One region of the Mesorhizobium sp. M1295 genome, then DNA from elsewhere that is predicted to be linked to it. Evidence: predicted binding sites of a transcription regulator. Region 1 holds the regulator's gene; each other region holds the start of a gene.
What was found. Region 1 encodes LexA, which represses DNA repair genes until DNA is damaged. Its sites were predicted from a motif close to TGTTCNNNNTGTGTTCNG; they were not measured.
Positions count from the first base shown of each region.

Region 1 (4,620 bases):
GCCGACATAGAGCGGGGTGAAGCCGAAGCGCATGGTCGATGGCGCGCGAAAATCGCCGATCACGCCACGTTCGATCAGCGCGCGCATGATCTGGTAGCCATGCTCGTGCATGAATGAAATCTGGCTGCCGCGTTTTTCCCCGTCGCGCGTGCTTTCGAGCGTTAGCCCGTAAGTGCCGCACTTTGCCTCGACGAGCTCGATGAACAGATCAGCCAGCGCGATGCTCTTCTTGCGCACCGCCGTCATGTCGACATCGTTCCAGATGTCGAGCGCGCCCTTCAGCGTGCGCATCGACAGGACCGGCTGGGTGCCGCACAGAAACCGGCGGATGCCGGTGCCGGCCGCATAGCCTGGCTCGAAGGCGAAGGGCCGTGCATGGCCCCACCAGCCGGTGAGCGGCTGCTGGATGTCGGCAAGATGCCGCTCAGCCGCATAGATGAAGGCAGGCGCGCCCGGTCCGCCATTCAGATATTTGTAGGTGCAGCCAACGGCAAAATCGGCGTTTGCCGTGTCGAGCTCGACTGGCATCGCACCGGCGGTGTGGCAGAGATCCCAGACGATCATCGCCCCGGCTTCCTGGGCCCTGCGCGTCAGCGCCGGCATGTCGCGCAGTTCGCCCGACTTGTAGTTGACGTGGTTGACCAGCACCACGGCGGTGCGTTCGTCGATCAGCTCTTCGATGCTCGGCGCGTCGACCCCCGAGAGGCGCAGCAGCGTATCTTTTCGCGTCGAAACCACACCCTCAGCCATGTAGAGGTCTGTCGGAAAACTGTCGCCCTCGGCGACGATGACCTGCCGCTCCGGCCGCATGGCCATGGCGGCGTGCAGCAGCTTGTAGATGTTGACCGATGTCGTGTCGCAGACCACCGTCTGGCCGGCCGCGGCACCGATCAGGCGCCCGAGCTGGTCGCCGAGTTCGAGCGGCATGTTGAACCAGCCGGCCGTGTTCCAGGCGCGGATGAGATCATGCGCCCATTCTTCGGTCGCTGCCTTGCTCAATTCATCGAAAGCTGCACGCGAAGCGGCCCCTAGCGAATTGCCGTCGAGATAGATCACTCCTTGCGGCAGCACAAAGCGGTCGCGCATCGCGCGCAGCGGATCTGCAGCATCCATCGCCCTTATGGCAACGAGATCGCGAATTCCTGTCATGATTTGTCTGCTCCCCCAAGATTCACCGCAACGCCGGACACGCATCGACGGCATCCATCGGTCACGAGCGGTTCTCCATTACCTGGTATCGCGCAGCAAGGCTCCACCGGCGACAAGTTGCCTGACCACGCGGTGGAAACCAGGAGCCAAGCCAACCCAAGGTTGGCGTTTTGAGTTCGTTTCGTTCACGGTGCATTGACCAAACCGCACAGTCGATACGGCTTCAATTCCGTGCCCTTTGCCGGCTGACGGCCGATACCAGTGCCGCCTTCTGGGAACCCAGAGGCCGCAAACGAAAGCAGAATCAAGGCGATGACGCCCGCGGCGGTGAAAATGCAGCGTTCCGGTTTGGTGAGTGGTATCGTTTCCCGAGCCCTAACACATTCATTAAACTTTAAACAGTTGCGGAACACAACTGGAACAGATAGTGTTTGTTCTGGGTTTGTTTTTCTGATTCTGTTGGGGGTCGCTATGCTGACACGCAAACAACACGAACTGCTTATGTTCATCCACGAAAGGCTGAAGGAAAGCGGTATCCCGCCCTCCTTCGACGAGATGAAGGAAGCGCTCGACCTGGCTTCCAAATCGGGAATCCACCGGCTGATTACGGCGCTGGAGGAGCGCGGCTTCATTCGCCGTTTGCCCAACCGGGCCCGTGCACTGGAGGTGCTGCGCCTGCCCGATTCGATCGCCCCCGGCCTAAATGCGGCACGCAAGTTCTCGCCGAGCGTCATCCAGGGCAGTCTTGGGCAAGGTCCTCGGCAGGGCAAGCCGACATCGTCGCGCATGCCTGCAGCCGGCAATGACGACGATGTCGTCGCCGCCGTGTCGATCCCGGTGATGGGCCGCATCGCCGCCGGTGTGCCGATCGATGCCATCCAGCACCAGACGCATTCGATCTCGGTGCCGCCGGACATGATCATGGGCGGCGAGCATTATGCGCTGGAGGTCAAAGGCGATTCGATGATCGAGGCTGGCATTTTCGACGGCGACACGGTGATCATCCGCAATGCCGATACGGCGAGCCCCGGTGAGATCGTGGTGGCACTGGTCGACGAGGAAGAAGCGACGCTGAAGCGGTTCCGCCGCAAGGGCGCCTCGATCGCCCTGGAAGCCGCCAATCCGGCCTACGAGACGCGCATCTTCGGACCAGACAGGGTCAAGGTGCAGGGCAAGCTCGTTGGGCTGATTCGCCGCTACTGAGCTGCGCCCTTGGCGCCGGCTTTTGGCTTGTCGGCTCTGCGGTATGGCGGCATGCCCCGCGCCGCGCGGGAAAATTTCCGCTGCACGTGCCAGGGCCGGTATGATTTTTCGACGGCGAAGCGGATTTCGGCGCGTGTTGCCGCTTGTGGATCGAAATAGACGGCCGCACTTCCCGCGCGCGCCAGTTGCCGTTTGGTGACGACGAGGACCAGCCGGTCGTAGTAGCAGGGATTATGGGCGGTGGCGTCGTCGATGACGATCAAGCTGGCAAAGGCGCAGGCTGGCCGTGCAGTATCGCGGTCATTGGCTAGCGCGATGATCGCGCCGGATGGATGCCTGGCAAGGCAGAGACCGTCCGTGCAAATGAACGGCATGCCCGGCGGTAAGTCGGCCGGATCGGCAATGTCGAATTGCGGATCGTTCTTTCCAGGTGTTTCCGGCGCGACGATAGCCTCTGATGTGAGCGCGCGTTTCCAGTTGTCGATGGTGAACTCATTCGGGCGTGCCCGGTTGACCGCGAGTTCACCGCTGCCGATCGGCAGCGCGACGAGCCGTGCGTCCTCCGAGATCAATACATCGGGTACGCGCGTCTGCGTTGTCGTTAGCAAGCCGGCGAGCGCAAAAGGAAGGGCCACGAGCCGCAACCAGGTCGTCGCCATGCTGGCAATGACGAGAGCGATCGTCACCAAAAGGACAGATCTCAGCGAAATCAGCCCGACCGCATCGATCGGCGAGCGCTCGGAGATCCACCCGGACAGGGCGATCATCGCCGTCAGCCCCTTGCCCATCACGTAGAGGAAAGGCCCATCCGCGCCGAACGGCATCGCCAGCGCACTGAGGACGGCGAAGGGCATGACGACCAGTGAGATGATAGGCATGATGGCCAGATTGGCGAACAGGCTGAGCGGCGCCACGCGCTGGAAATGCCATATGGCGAAAAGCGCCGTGGCGCTCCCTGCAATGATCGAGGTCATCGCCAGGCCGCCCATGCCCAGCAGTACCTTTCTAGTGGCAAAGCGTAGCGGCGACCGCCGGGGCGGCGGCGTGGTGGCCCCGCCGGCGCGGTAATCGGACCAGCCTGCATAGGCGCCGACAAGGGCCGCCGTCGCGGCGAAGGACATCTGGAAGCTCGGACCGACCACCTCGTGCGGCGACACCAGAATGACCGCGATGGCCGAGATCGCCAGGTTGCGCATGGTGAGCGCGGCCCGGTCGAACAGCACGGCGATAAGCATCACCGCCAGCATGATGAAGCTGCGTTCGGCCGCCACCACAATGCCGGAAAAGACGAGGTAGGCCGCAATCGAAAAAAGCGCGGCGGCCGCGGCATATTTCTTGACCGGCCGTCGCGATGAGAAATCGGGAAACAACGCAAAGGTGCCGCGTAGCAGCGCCATGATGGTGCCGGCGACCAACGCCATATGCAGCCCCGAGATGGAGATGATGTGATAGATGCCTGTACGCCGCATCGCTTCGTTGATCTCCTCGGGAATGCCGGCGCGCACGCCGACGATCAGCGCAGCAGCAATCTCGCCCTCGGCGCCGCCGATGCGGCTGCGGATATGGTCGGCGATGGATTCGCGCGCGTCTTCGATCGAGGAAGAAAGCCGCGCGGCAAGCGGCATGCTGCCCGACGACACGACTTTCGGATTGCCGAGAAAAAAGCCGCTGCCGCCGATACCGGCGAAATAGCTGTCGAAGGAGAAATCATAGCTGTCGGGCCGCACCGGCCCGGTCGGCGGCAGCAGCCGCACATAGCCGGCGATCTCGGAACCGGCGGTCAGCTCAGCCGGTATTTTCATCGCCGAAACGCGGACCCGTTCCGGCATGTAGCGCAGTGTCGGCCTGGCGGTTGAGATCACATCGATCGTCAGCCTGATGCGGCCGCTCGCCATGGGCTCGAACGATACGACGCGACCCGTGAGGCGCGTTGAGATTTCGGAACCGAGCATATGCGTTCCGACACGCCAGGTCTCGACCTTGGCGGCAAGCACGCCAAGCGCGCAGAGCAACGCCGCCATGAAGCACAGGCGGGTTCTGGGCCACGACCGCGAGGCGACGGCACAGAGGGCTGCCAAGGCGACGATTGCGATCGGCTGTGGAAAGGCCGGCTCCACCGCCAGCGCAAAATATACGATCACCCCGCATGCGAGGAACACCGGCACCAGCAGGAAGGCAACCCCACGGTCGAGCTCCAGGCCGACCGCCGAGGTTACGCCGTTGCGGATACGGGACGGTGACGGGAGGCGGAAACGCCGGCGTAGGCGC
Region 1 is NZ_JAMYLU010000008.1:206,394-211,013, forward strand. Features, by position in the region: gene kynU (kynureninase) at 1-1,149, opposite strand, end outside; gene lexA (transcriptional repressor LexA) at 1,621-2,352, shown strand; gene NKH29_RS14260 (ComEC/Rec2 family competence protein) at 2,346-4,620, opposite strand, start outside.

Region 2 (4,620 bases), on a different contig from region 1:
CTTCAGCAGTCGCCTCGGCGGCGGGCTGGGTCTCTTGCGTGACTTCTGCCGCAGCTTCAGGGGCTGGAGCTTCCGGCTGGTCTTCCGCGACAGGCTCTGCCGCCGCTTCGGTCACGGCTTCGGCCGCCTCCGCAACAGGAGCCGCATCCGACACAGGCTCCGAAGCCTCCGCCGAAACCTCCGCCGGCGGCTCTGCCGCGGCAGCTGCTTCCGCCATCCTCGCCTGCTCGGCTCGCGTTGCCTCTTCCGCCGCCTGCTTTGCAGCGGCCGCTTCACGCGCGGCATTGTCCTGTGCTTCGAGCCGCGCCTTGACCTCGGCCGCCGGCTTGGCATCGGCGCGATAGCCGAGCCCCTTCAGGATTTCTTCCATGTCGTCGGCGGTGGCGCCGAGGATCGACATCATCGGCGGCGTCACCATGAAGGACTGACCGTCATAGGCGCCGTCGGGGCGAGGTCCGAGGCCCGGCTTCCAGTTGGTCGCCGGCCGGATCAGGTCGGCCAGCCGTTCGAGAATATCGACGCGTACAGCACGCCGGCCAAGATTGCGGTAGCCCGCCAGCTTGTAGAAGGTCTTGTCGAAGGTTGGATCGATGACCACCGAGGTGCGGCCGGAGGCCAGTGCGTGAACGACATCGCCGAAGCCGGGCTTGTCCTTGCCGTCGTTTCTCAGCGCCCACAGCATCGTTATCAACCCGGCCGGCGCCGGCTTGATCAGCGCCGGCACGAAGACATGGTAGGCGCCGAAGCGCACGCCGAGACGGCGAAGCGCCGCGCGGCCCTCCTGGTCGAGCGACTTCATCTCGTCGGCGATGTCGCGACGGTTGATGAGGCCGAAATGCTCGACGAGCTGGAAAGCGATGCCGCGGCCGATGCCGGTGATCTGCTCGGCATTCTTGAGATCGACCAGCGGCTTCAGCAGGGATTCGATCTGGAAATTGACGAAGCGCTCGGCGCGCGCCGCAACCTTGTCGCGGGCCGGGCCGGTGAGTTGCTCGTCGGCGAGCAGAACGAGACGCGGCTTCAAAGCGTCTTCGCCAGCGACCAGCGTGCCGATCGGCGCGCCGATCCAGCGCAGCGTGCCATCCGAACCCAGCGCGATGTCGCCATTGGCCGAGGCGCCGAAGCGTTCGGCACGCGCCTCGAACTCGGCGGCAAGCGCCTTCTGCGCCGCCGCCCGCACCGCCTTGGCGTCCTCGCCGCCGGCGCTCTGGTCGGCGGTGAAGCGGAAACCCTGCAACTCGCCGACGTGATGGCCTTCGACGAGGACGGTTCCGGTTGGGCTGATTTCGGCTTCAGGCATCGTGTTTTCTCTAAGGCGCCGCATGAGGACGGAAGTCCTGCGGTCTACAAAACGTTTCGTCAACCGCTCATGCAGCGCATCCGACAGTCTGTCTTCGATTTCGCGCGTCTTTTCCTGCCAGTGTGCCCGATCGGCCAGCCAGCCGGGCCGGTTGGAAACGAAGGTCCATGTGCGGATCTGGGCAATCCTGTGCGATAGCGTGTCGATATCGCCTTCAGTGGTGTCGGCCCGGCGCACCTGCTCGGCCATGTAGTTCTCGTCGACATGGCCGTGCCTGGCAAGGTCCATGTAGATGGAGGCGATCAAGTCGGCGTGCTGGGCCGGCGCGATCTTCCTGTAGTCGGGCAGCGCGCAGGCTTCCCACAGCAGCGCCACCCGCCTGGCGTCGGTGGTGAGTGCCCGGATGTCCTCGTCGCGCGACAGATGCTCGAGCGCCTGCGCGTCCACGGCCGGCAGTGCGCGCGTCAGGCCTTCGACCGGGGCGTTGGTCTCGATCGAGCGCTTCAGCGCATCGAGGTTGGCGAAATCGAAATGCGCGGTACGCCACTGCAGCACTTTCACCGGATCGAAATCATGCGCCTCGATCTTCTTGACCAATTCCTCATCCAGCGGATCGACCTGGCCGGTGACGCCGAAGGTGCCGTCGCGCAGATGCCGGCCGGCACGGCCGGCAATCTGGCCGAGCTCGGCCGCGGTCAGGTTGCGGTACTGGTAGCCGTCGAATTTGCGATTCTGGGCGAAAGCGACGTGGTCGAGGTCGAGGTTGAGGCCCATGCCGATGGCGTCGGTGGCGACGAGGTAGTCGACATCGCCCGACTGGAACAGCGCCACCTGGGCGTTGCGGGTGCGCGGGCTGAGCGCGCCGAGCACGACGGCGGCACCGCCCTGCTGGCGGCGGATCAGCTCGGCGATGGCATAGACCTCGTCGGCCGAGAAGGCGACGATCGCGGTGCGCCGCGGCAGGCGGGTCAGCTTCTTCGAGCCGGCATAGGCAAGATGCGACAGCCGTGGCCGGGTCACCACCGACACGCCCCGCAGCAGGCGCTGCAGAATGCCGTGCATGGTGGCCGCACCCAGCAGCAGCGTCTCCTGGCGGCCGCGCAGATGCAGGATGCGATCGGTGAAGATGTGGCCGCGTTCGAGATCGCCAGCGAGTTGGACCTCGTCGATGGCAACGAAGGCGGCGTCGGTCTCGCGCGGCATCGCTTCCACCGTGCAGACCGAGTATTTCGCGCCCGCCGGCTGGATCTTTTCCTCGCCGGTGATGAGCGCAACCTTATGGGCGCCGACCTTCTCGCAGACGCGCGTATAGACCTCGCGGGCAAGCAGCCTGAGCGGTAGGCCGATGACGCCGCTCTCATGCGCCACCATGCGTTCGATGGCGAGATGGGTCTTGCCGGTATTGGTCGGGCCGAGCACGGCCGTCACGTCTCGACCCGACAGGATCAGCGGTTCAGTGTGTTTCGGATGGATGTTCATCGGCCTGGAAATAAGGCTCTCTGCCTCGCATTGTCGGGAGCGCGCCCATATTGGCCGCGTATGACAGGCGACACATAGGGATTTCGGACGCGAAGCGAAAGCGGAATGTGCCGAGGGCAGGCTGATTGGTCGGTTCGAAGCCAGAAATCTGTTCCCGATTAACAGTTGGAACGAGTCTGGAACGAATCAGCGACGAATCACTGACTCGCGCTGATTCAGGTTTTGTTCACGGCTACATCTGGGATTTCTGCCGGCGAGTCTCACCACATGCTGAATCACAGAAACTGGCCCGATTCATGCAGGCGGCATTCAAACGAGCACCACCGTTAACCTTTGCCGGTGAATGATCGTGGCCGGCCAATCTGCTTCGCCCAACATTATGAAATTATTGATGTTTCCTAATGCGCTTTAATCATTTCGAGGGTGTTTTCGGCTCTCGCCGTTAACGTTCCGCTCAAAGCCGGAACGAATCGGCGACGAATCAGCGATAGGCAAAGTTTCTTGGTTTGTTCACCGCAACATGTTGTGTTGTGAACAGCTTTTCCACCGAGAATCCACAGGCTGCCGGGCAGTTTTTGCACAGGCTGCGCAGCGGCCGTTAACCTTTGCGTGCCGGATTGGGGCAGCGTGCTGAATCGAGATCTTGCAACGGGAAGACCGCTATAGAAACGGGCCGTTTTGCAGGCCCGTTCGTCCAAGCGCGTATCTATCTCAACGTAAAGATAAACGGTCAGGCGATGTACTGCCCGCCATTGGCTGATATGGTCGAGCCGGTGATGAACCCGGCATCGTCGGAAGCGAGGAAGACGACGCAGCGCGCGATCTCCTCCGGCTCGCCGAGACGGCCGACCGGGATCTGCGGAAGGACACGCTCGTTGAGCACCTTCCCGTCCATCGCTTTGACCATCTCGGTGGCGATGTAGCCGGGGCAGATGACGTTGACGGTGATGCCGGCGCGCGCGCCTTCCTGGGCCAACGCCTTGGTGAAGCCGATATCGCCGGCCTTCGAGGCCGAATAATTGACCTGGCCGACCTGCCCTTTCTGGCCATTGATCGAGGAGATGGTGATGACGCGGCCGAATTTGCGGTCGCGCATGCCGCCCCACAACGGATGCGTCATGTTGAAGACGCCGGAAAGGTTGGTGTCGAGGACCTCTTTCCATTGCTCGCGCGTCATCTTGTGGAACATCGCGTCGCGCGTGATGCCTGCATTGTTGACCAGCACCGATACGGGACCGAGATCGGCCTCTACCTGTTTGATGCCGGCAGCGCAGGCCTCGTAGTCGGCAACCGACCATTTGTAGACCGGGATGCCGGTCGCTGCCTTGAACTTTGCTGCCGCTTCCTCATTGCCGGCGTAGTTTGCGGCAACCGAATAGCCGGCGCTTTTCAAGGCGACCGATATCGCCGCGCCGATGCCGCGCGACCCGCCTGTGACGATTGCAACCTTTGTCATGTGTCCTCCCGGGAAATGCAGATGACTGAGCGTTGAAGCGGTAGGTTTGCCCTCTATTCCCTACTCGCTTTGCGCCAGTATCCTATTCGTATCGCTTATCTCATCACAATGCTTCCACGCACATGGCAACGCCCATGCCGCCGCCGATGCACAGCGTGGCAAGACCTTTCTTGGCACTTCTGCGACGCATTTCGTAGACCAGCGTGTTGAAGATGCGGGCGCCCGAGGCGCCGACCGGATGGCCGATGGCGATGGCGCCGCCATTGACGTTGACGATGGACGGGTCCCAGCCCATGTCCTTGTTGACGGCGCAGGCCTGCGCGGCGAAGGCCTCGTTGGCTTCGACCAGATCGAGGTCGCCGACCGACCAGCCGGCCTTGGCCAG
Region 2 is NZ_JAMYLU010000002.1:311,219-315,838, forward strand. Features, by position in the region: gene NKH29_RS04565 (helicase-related protein) at 1-2,779, opposite strand, end outside; gene NKH29_RS04570 (hypothetical protein) at 3,178-3,477, opposite strand; gene phbB (acetoacetyl-CoA reductase) at 3,510-4,235, opposite strand; gene NKH29_RS04580 (acetyl-CoA C-acetyltransferase) at 4,339-4,620, opposite strand, start outside.
Region 2: NKH29_RS04565 (helicase-related protein) is a predicted target of LexA. The motif match lies at 2,946-2,963, and genes of this name have one in related genera.

Region 3 (4,620 bases), on a different contig from region 1:
TGCCATGGCGCTGTCCTTCCTCGGCTATTCCAAGCTGGTCTTCGATCGCTGACGGCGCATCGCATTGGGATCTGCGCCAAACGAAGCGCAGCCTCATCATGACCTTGGCCGATTGGCAGAAGCCGCCGATTTCCTTATATCGCTGTCGTCGATGCATCGGCGCGAAAATCGGAATCGATTTTCGGACAGCACGATGCATGGATTCAAAAGTGTTGGAGCGTACTTTGTGCATCCAAGTGGATCGCTCCAAGTGCGCCGGAGAGCCGCAATGCCCCTGAAAGTCGCCGTCCAGATGGACCACATCTCCACCGTGTCGATTGCCGGCGACACGTCGTTTGCGCTGTCGCTGGAAGCGCAGCGGCGCGGCCACCAACTGTTCCACTACACGCCCGACCGGCTGTCGCTGCGCGACGGCAAGGTGTTTGCCCGCATCGAGGCGATGCAGGTCCGCGACGAGAAGGGCAATCATTATTCGCTGGGCGAGAAGGTGCGCACCGACCTTTCGGAAATGGACGTCATCCTTTTGCGGCAGGATCCGCCGTTCGACATGAACTACATCACCACCACGCATATCCTCGAGTGCATCCATCCGAAGACGCTGGTGGTCAACGATCCGGCCTGGGTGCGCAACAGCCCGGAAAAGATCTTCGTCACCGAATTTCCCGACCTGATGCCGGACACGCTGATCACCAAGGACCCGCTCGAGGTCGCAGCCTTCCGCAAGGAGTTCGGCGATATCATCGTCAAGCCGCTCTACGGCAATGGCGGCGCCGGCATCTTCCATCTGCATGAGGCCGACCGCAACCTAGCCTCGCTGCTCGAAATGTTCGGCCAGATGTTCCGCGAACCGTACATCGTGCAGCGCTACCTGAAGGAGGTGCGCGCCGGCGACAAACGCATCATCCTGATTGACGGCGAGCCGGTCGGCGCCATCAACCGCGTGCCGGCCGAGCACGATTCGCGCTCCAACATGCATGTCGGCGGCCGTGCCGAAAAGACCGAGCTGACGGAGCGCGAACGCGAGATCTGTGCCCGCATCGGCCCCTCGCTGAAGGAGCGCGGCTTCATCCTCGTCGGCATCGACGTCATCGGCGACTACATGACCGAGATCAACGTGACCTCACCGACCGGCATACGCGAAGTGCAGCGCTTCGGCGGCGCCGACATCGCCAGCCTGTTCTGGGATGCCGTGGAGGAGAAGCGCACCTAGCCTCGCTTCGCGAGCGGCCGCGTTGCAAACCATTGCAGCCGTTGCGCTCAGCTGTTCCCCAAATGTTCTTGCCTTCGCCGGAAATCTGTGGTTGTCTCGGGTGACGCCGTTCGCGGCATGATCGCAAAGGCTTGGGGCAAAGCCTGCATCCGGGGTGAAGACATGGTGGCGCGGGTTCGCACGGTTGCTTTCCAGGGCATCGAGGCCGTGCCGGTCGACGTGCAGGTGATGATCGCGCCGGGCAAGGTCAACATGCACATCGTCGGCCTGGCCGACAAGGCGGTGGCCGAAAGCCGCGAGCGGGTGCAGGCGGCGCTGCATGCATCCGGCCTGTCGATGCCATCGAAGAAGGTCACCGTCAATCTGGCGCCGGCCGACCTGCCCAAGGAGGGCAGCCATTACGATCTGCCGATCGCGCTCGGTTTGATGGCGGCACTGGGCGCCATTCCGGGCGACATGCTGGCCGGCTATGTCGTGCTTGGCGAATTGTCGCTCGACGGCACTATTGCCGCGGTGGCCGGCGCGCTGCCGGCGGCGATCGGCGCCAATGCCGAAGGCAAGGGCCTGATCTGCCCGTTCGCCTGTGGCCCGGAAGCCGCCTGGGCCGGCAAGGATTTCGACATATTGGCGCCGCGCAGCCTGATTGCCATCGCCAATCATTTTCGCGGCACGCAGGTTCTGTCGCGGCCGGAAGCCGGCATCCATACTTCGGCGCGCGACTTGCCCGACCTTGCCGACATCAAGGGCCAGGAGACCGCCAAGCGGGCGCTGGAGGTGGCGGCCGCCGGCGGTCACAACCTCTTGATGGTCGGGCCGCCGGGGTCGGGAAAATCGATGCTGGCGCAGCGGCTGCCGTCGATCCTGCCGCCGCTGGCGCCGAGGGAATTGCTCGAAGTCTCGATGATCGCCTCGGTGGCCGGCGAGCTCGGCGAAGGCAAACTCACCGACCGGAGGCCGTTCCGGGCACCACACCATTCGGCCTCGATGGCGGCGATGGTCGGTGGCGGCCTGCGCGTGCGGCCGGGCGAGGCCTCGCTTGCCCATCACGGCGTGCTGTTCCTCGACGAGTTTCCCGAATTCTCGCCGCAGGCGCTCGATGCGCTGCGCCAGCCGCTGGAGACCGGCGACTGCATGATCGCGCGCGCCAATCATCGCGTCACCTATCCGGCGCGTATCCAACTGGTCGCGGCGATGAACCCGTGCCGCTGCGGCATGGCCGGCGAGCCGGGCTATCGATGCCTACGCGGCGACCGCTGCCGCACCGACTACCAGGCGCGCATTTCCGGCCCGCTGCTCGATCGCATCGATCTCAGGATCGAGGTGCCGGCGGTCTCGGCCAGCGATTTGATCCGGCCGGACCGGGCGGAGAAGAGTGCAGCCGTGGCACTTCGCGTGGCGCGGGCGCGGACGATCCAGCGTGAGCGTTTCGAACGGCTCGGCGCGACCTCCGCCACCACCAACGCGCATTGCTCGCCGTCGGTCATCGAGGAGATCGCCATGCCCGATGCCGCCGGCCTGTCGCTGCTGAGGGACGCCAGCGAAAAGCTCGGCTTTTCCGCCCGCGCCTATCATCGGGTGCTGAAGGTGGCGCGGACGCTAGCCGATCTCGAGGCCAGCGAGACGGTCGGCCGCGTCCATCTGGCCGAAGCAATTTCCTACCGCATGAGCTCGGAGCGGATGGCGCAGGCGGCGTAGTGCTTCTGCTGCTCGCTGGAAGTACGGTTGCGGGTTCGCGCCCGATGATCGCATATGTTACGGTCATGCACCTAACCGGGGCTGAGGCGGGGATGATTTCTGTTTCGCCGGCACGCAGTGCCGAAGACTTCGAGACCATGGCCGGGCTTTGCCGCAAGCTTGCACAATGGGATGTCGACGCCGTGCAGCCTTACGGCGTCTCGGAGGAGGACGTGAGGACCATCTTCCACCCCGAAAGGAGCGGCAGTTCGCTGGCAGCGAAGTTCGGCGCGCCAGATGCCATGGCGTTTATCGCGCGATCGGAGAACCTACCGGCGGGCTGCCTCGCCTTTGACCAGTTCGACGACCATACGGCGGAGATTCACAAGTTTTTTGTCGACGCGTCGTTTCGCGGAAAAGGAATCGGCCGTGCGCTGATGGGGGCCGCGCTGGCGGAGATCCGGAAAGGCCGAATCCGGACGGTATTGATCCACACGACGTTCTACATGAAAAACGCCATTGCCGTGTATGAGTCGTTCGGCTTCAGGCCCTGCCCGCCCTTCCGTGAAACCCCGGAGCCGGTCAGACATACCGATATTTTCATGTCGTGCTCGATCTCGCCCGCGTGAGGTTAGAGGCAGCCGCGGTGTGGAGGACGCGGCGTCCCTCGACTTGCCCTATTTTTGGAAATCGAACCTAGGCCCCGATGATCCTCTTCCTGAGGCGCATCGTCAGAATGGGCGTTGGCGCACTTCATGCAGGACCCCTCCCGGCCCTTCGGGTCACCCTGCCCTCAAGGGGAGGGGGACGCCGGCTCCCGCGCCTTCGCTTCAGGCGCCTTGCTTCGCCTTCAGTTCCAGCCGCCGCGCGTGAAGGACCGGCTCGGTGTAGCCGTTGGGCTGGATGCGGCCTTTGAAGACGAGGTCGCAGGCGGCGAGGAAGGCGATGGACTTGTCGAAATCCGGTGCCATCGACCGGTAGAGCGGATCGCCTTGGTTCTGGCGGTCGACAATCGCCGCCATGCGCTTCATCGTTTCCATGACCTGCTCGGGCGTGCAGACGCCGTGGTGCAGCCAGTTGGCGATGTGCTGCGAGGAAATGCGCAGCGTGGCACGGTCCTCCATCAGGCCGACGTCGTTTATATCTGGCACTTTCGAGCAGCCGACGCCCTGGTCGATCCAGCGCACGACGTAGCCCAGAATTCCCTGCGCGTTGTTGTCGAGCTCCTTCTGGATGTCTTCGGGCGACCAGTTCGGCCGCACCGCGACCGGCACCGACAAGATGTCGTCGAGCCTGGCCTTGGGCCGGCTCTTCAGCGCCTGCTGCACGGCGTGGAGGTCGACCTTGTGGTAGTGCGTGGCGTGCAGGGTTGCCGCCGTCGGCGACGGCACCCAGGCGGTGTTGGCGCCGGCCTTGGGATGCGCGATCTTTTCCTTGAGCATCGCCGCCATCAGGTCGGGCATCGCCCACATGCCCTTGCCGATCTGGGCGTGGCCGGCCAACCCGCATTCCAGGCCGGTATCGACGTTCCAGGCTTCATAGGCGGCAATCCAGGCGGCCTGCTTCATGTCGCCCTTGCGGATCATCGGGCCGGCTTCCATCGAGGTGTGGATCTCGTCGCCGGTGCGATCGAGGAAGCCGGTGTTGATAAAGACGACGCGGTCCCTGGCGGCGCGGATCGCCTCCTTGAGGTTGACGGTGGTGCGCCGCTCCTCGTCCATGATGCCCATCTTGAT
Region 3 is NZ_JAMYLU010000005.1:240,469-245,088, reverse strand. Features, by position in the region: gene NKH29_RS10530 (GtrA family protein) at 1-52, shown strand, start outside; gene gshB (glutathione synthase) at 269-1,210, shown strand; gene NKH29_RS10520 (YifB family Mg chelatase-like AAA ATPase) at 1,373-2,905, shown strand; gene NKH29_RS10515 (GNAT family N-acetyltransferase) at 2,905-3,513, shown strand; gene NKH29_RS10510 (malate synthase G) at 3,715-4,620, opposite strand, start outside.
Region 3: NKH29_RS10520 (YifB family Mg chelatase-like AAA ATPase) is a predicted target of LexA. The motif match lies at 1,263-1,280, and genes of this name have one in related genera.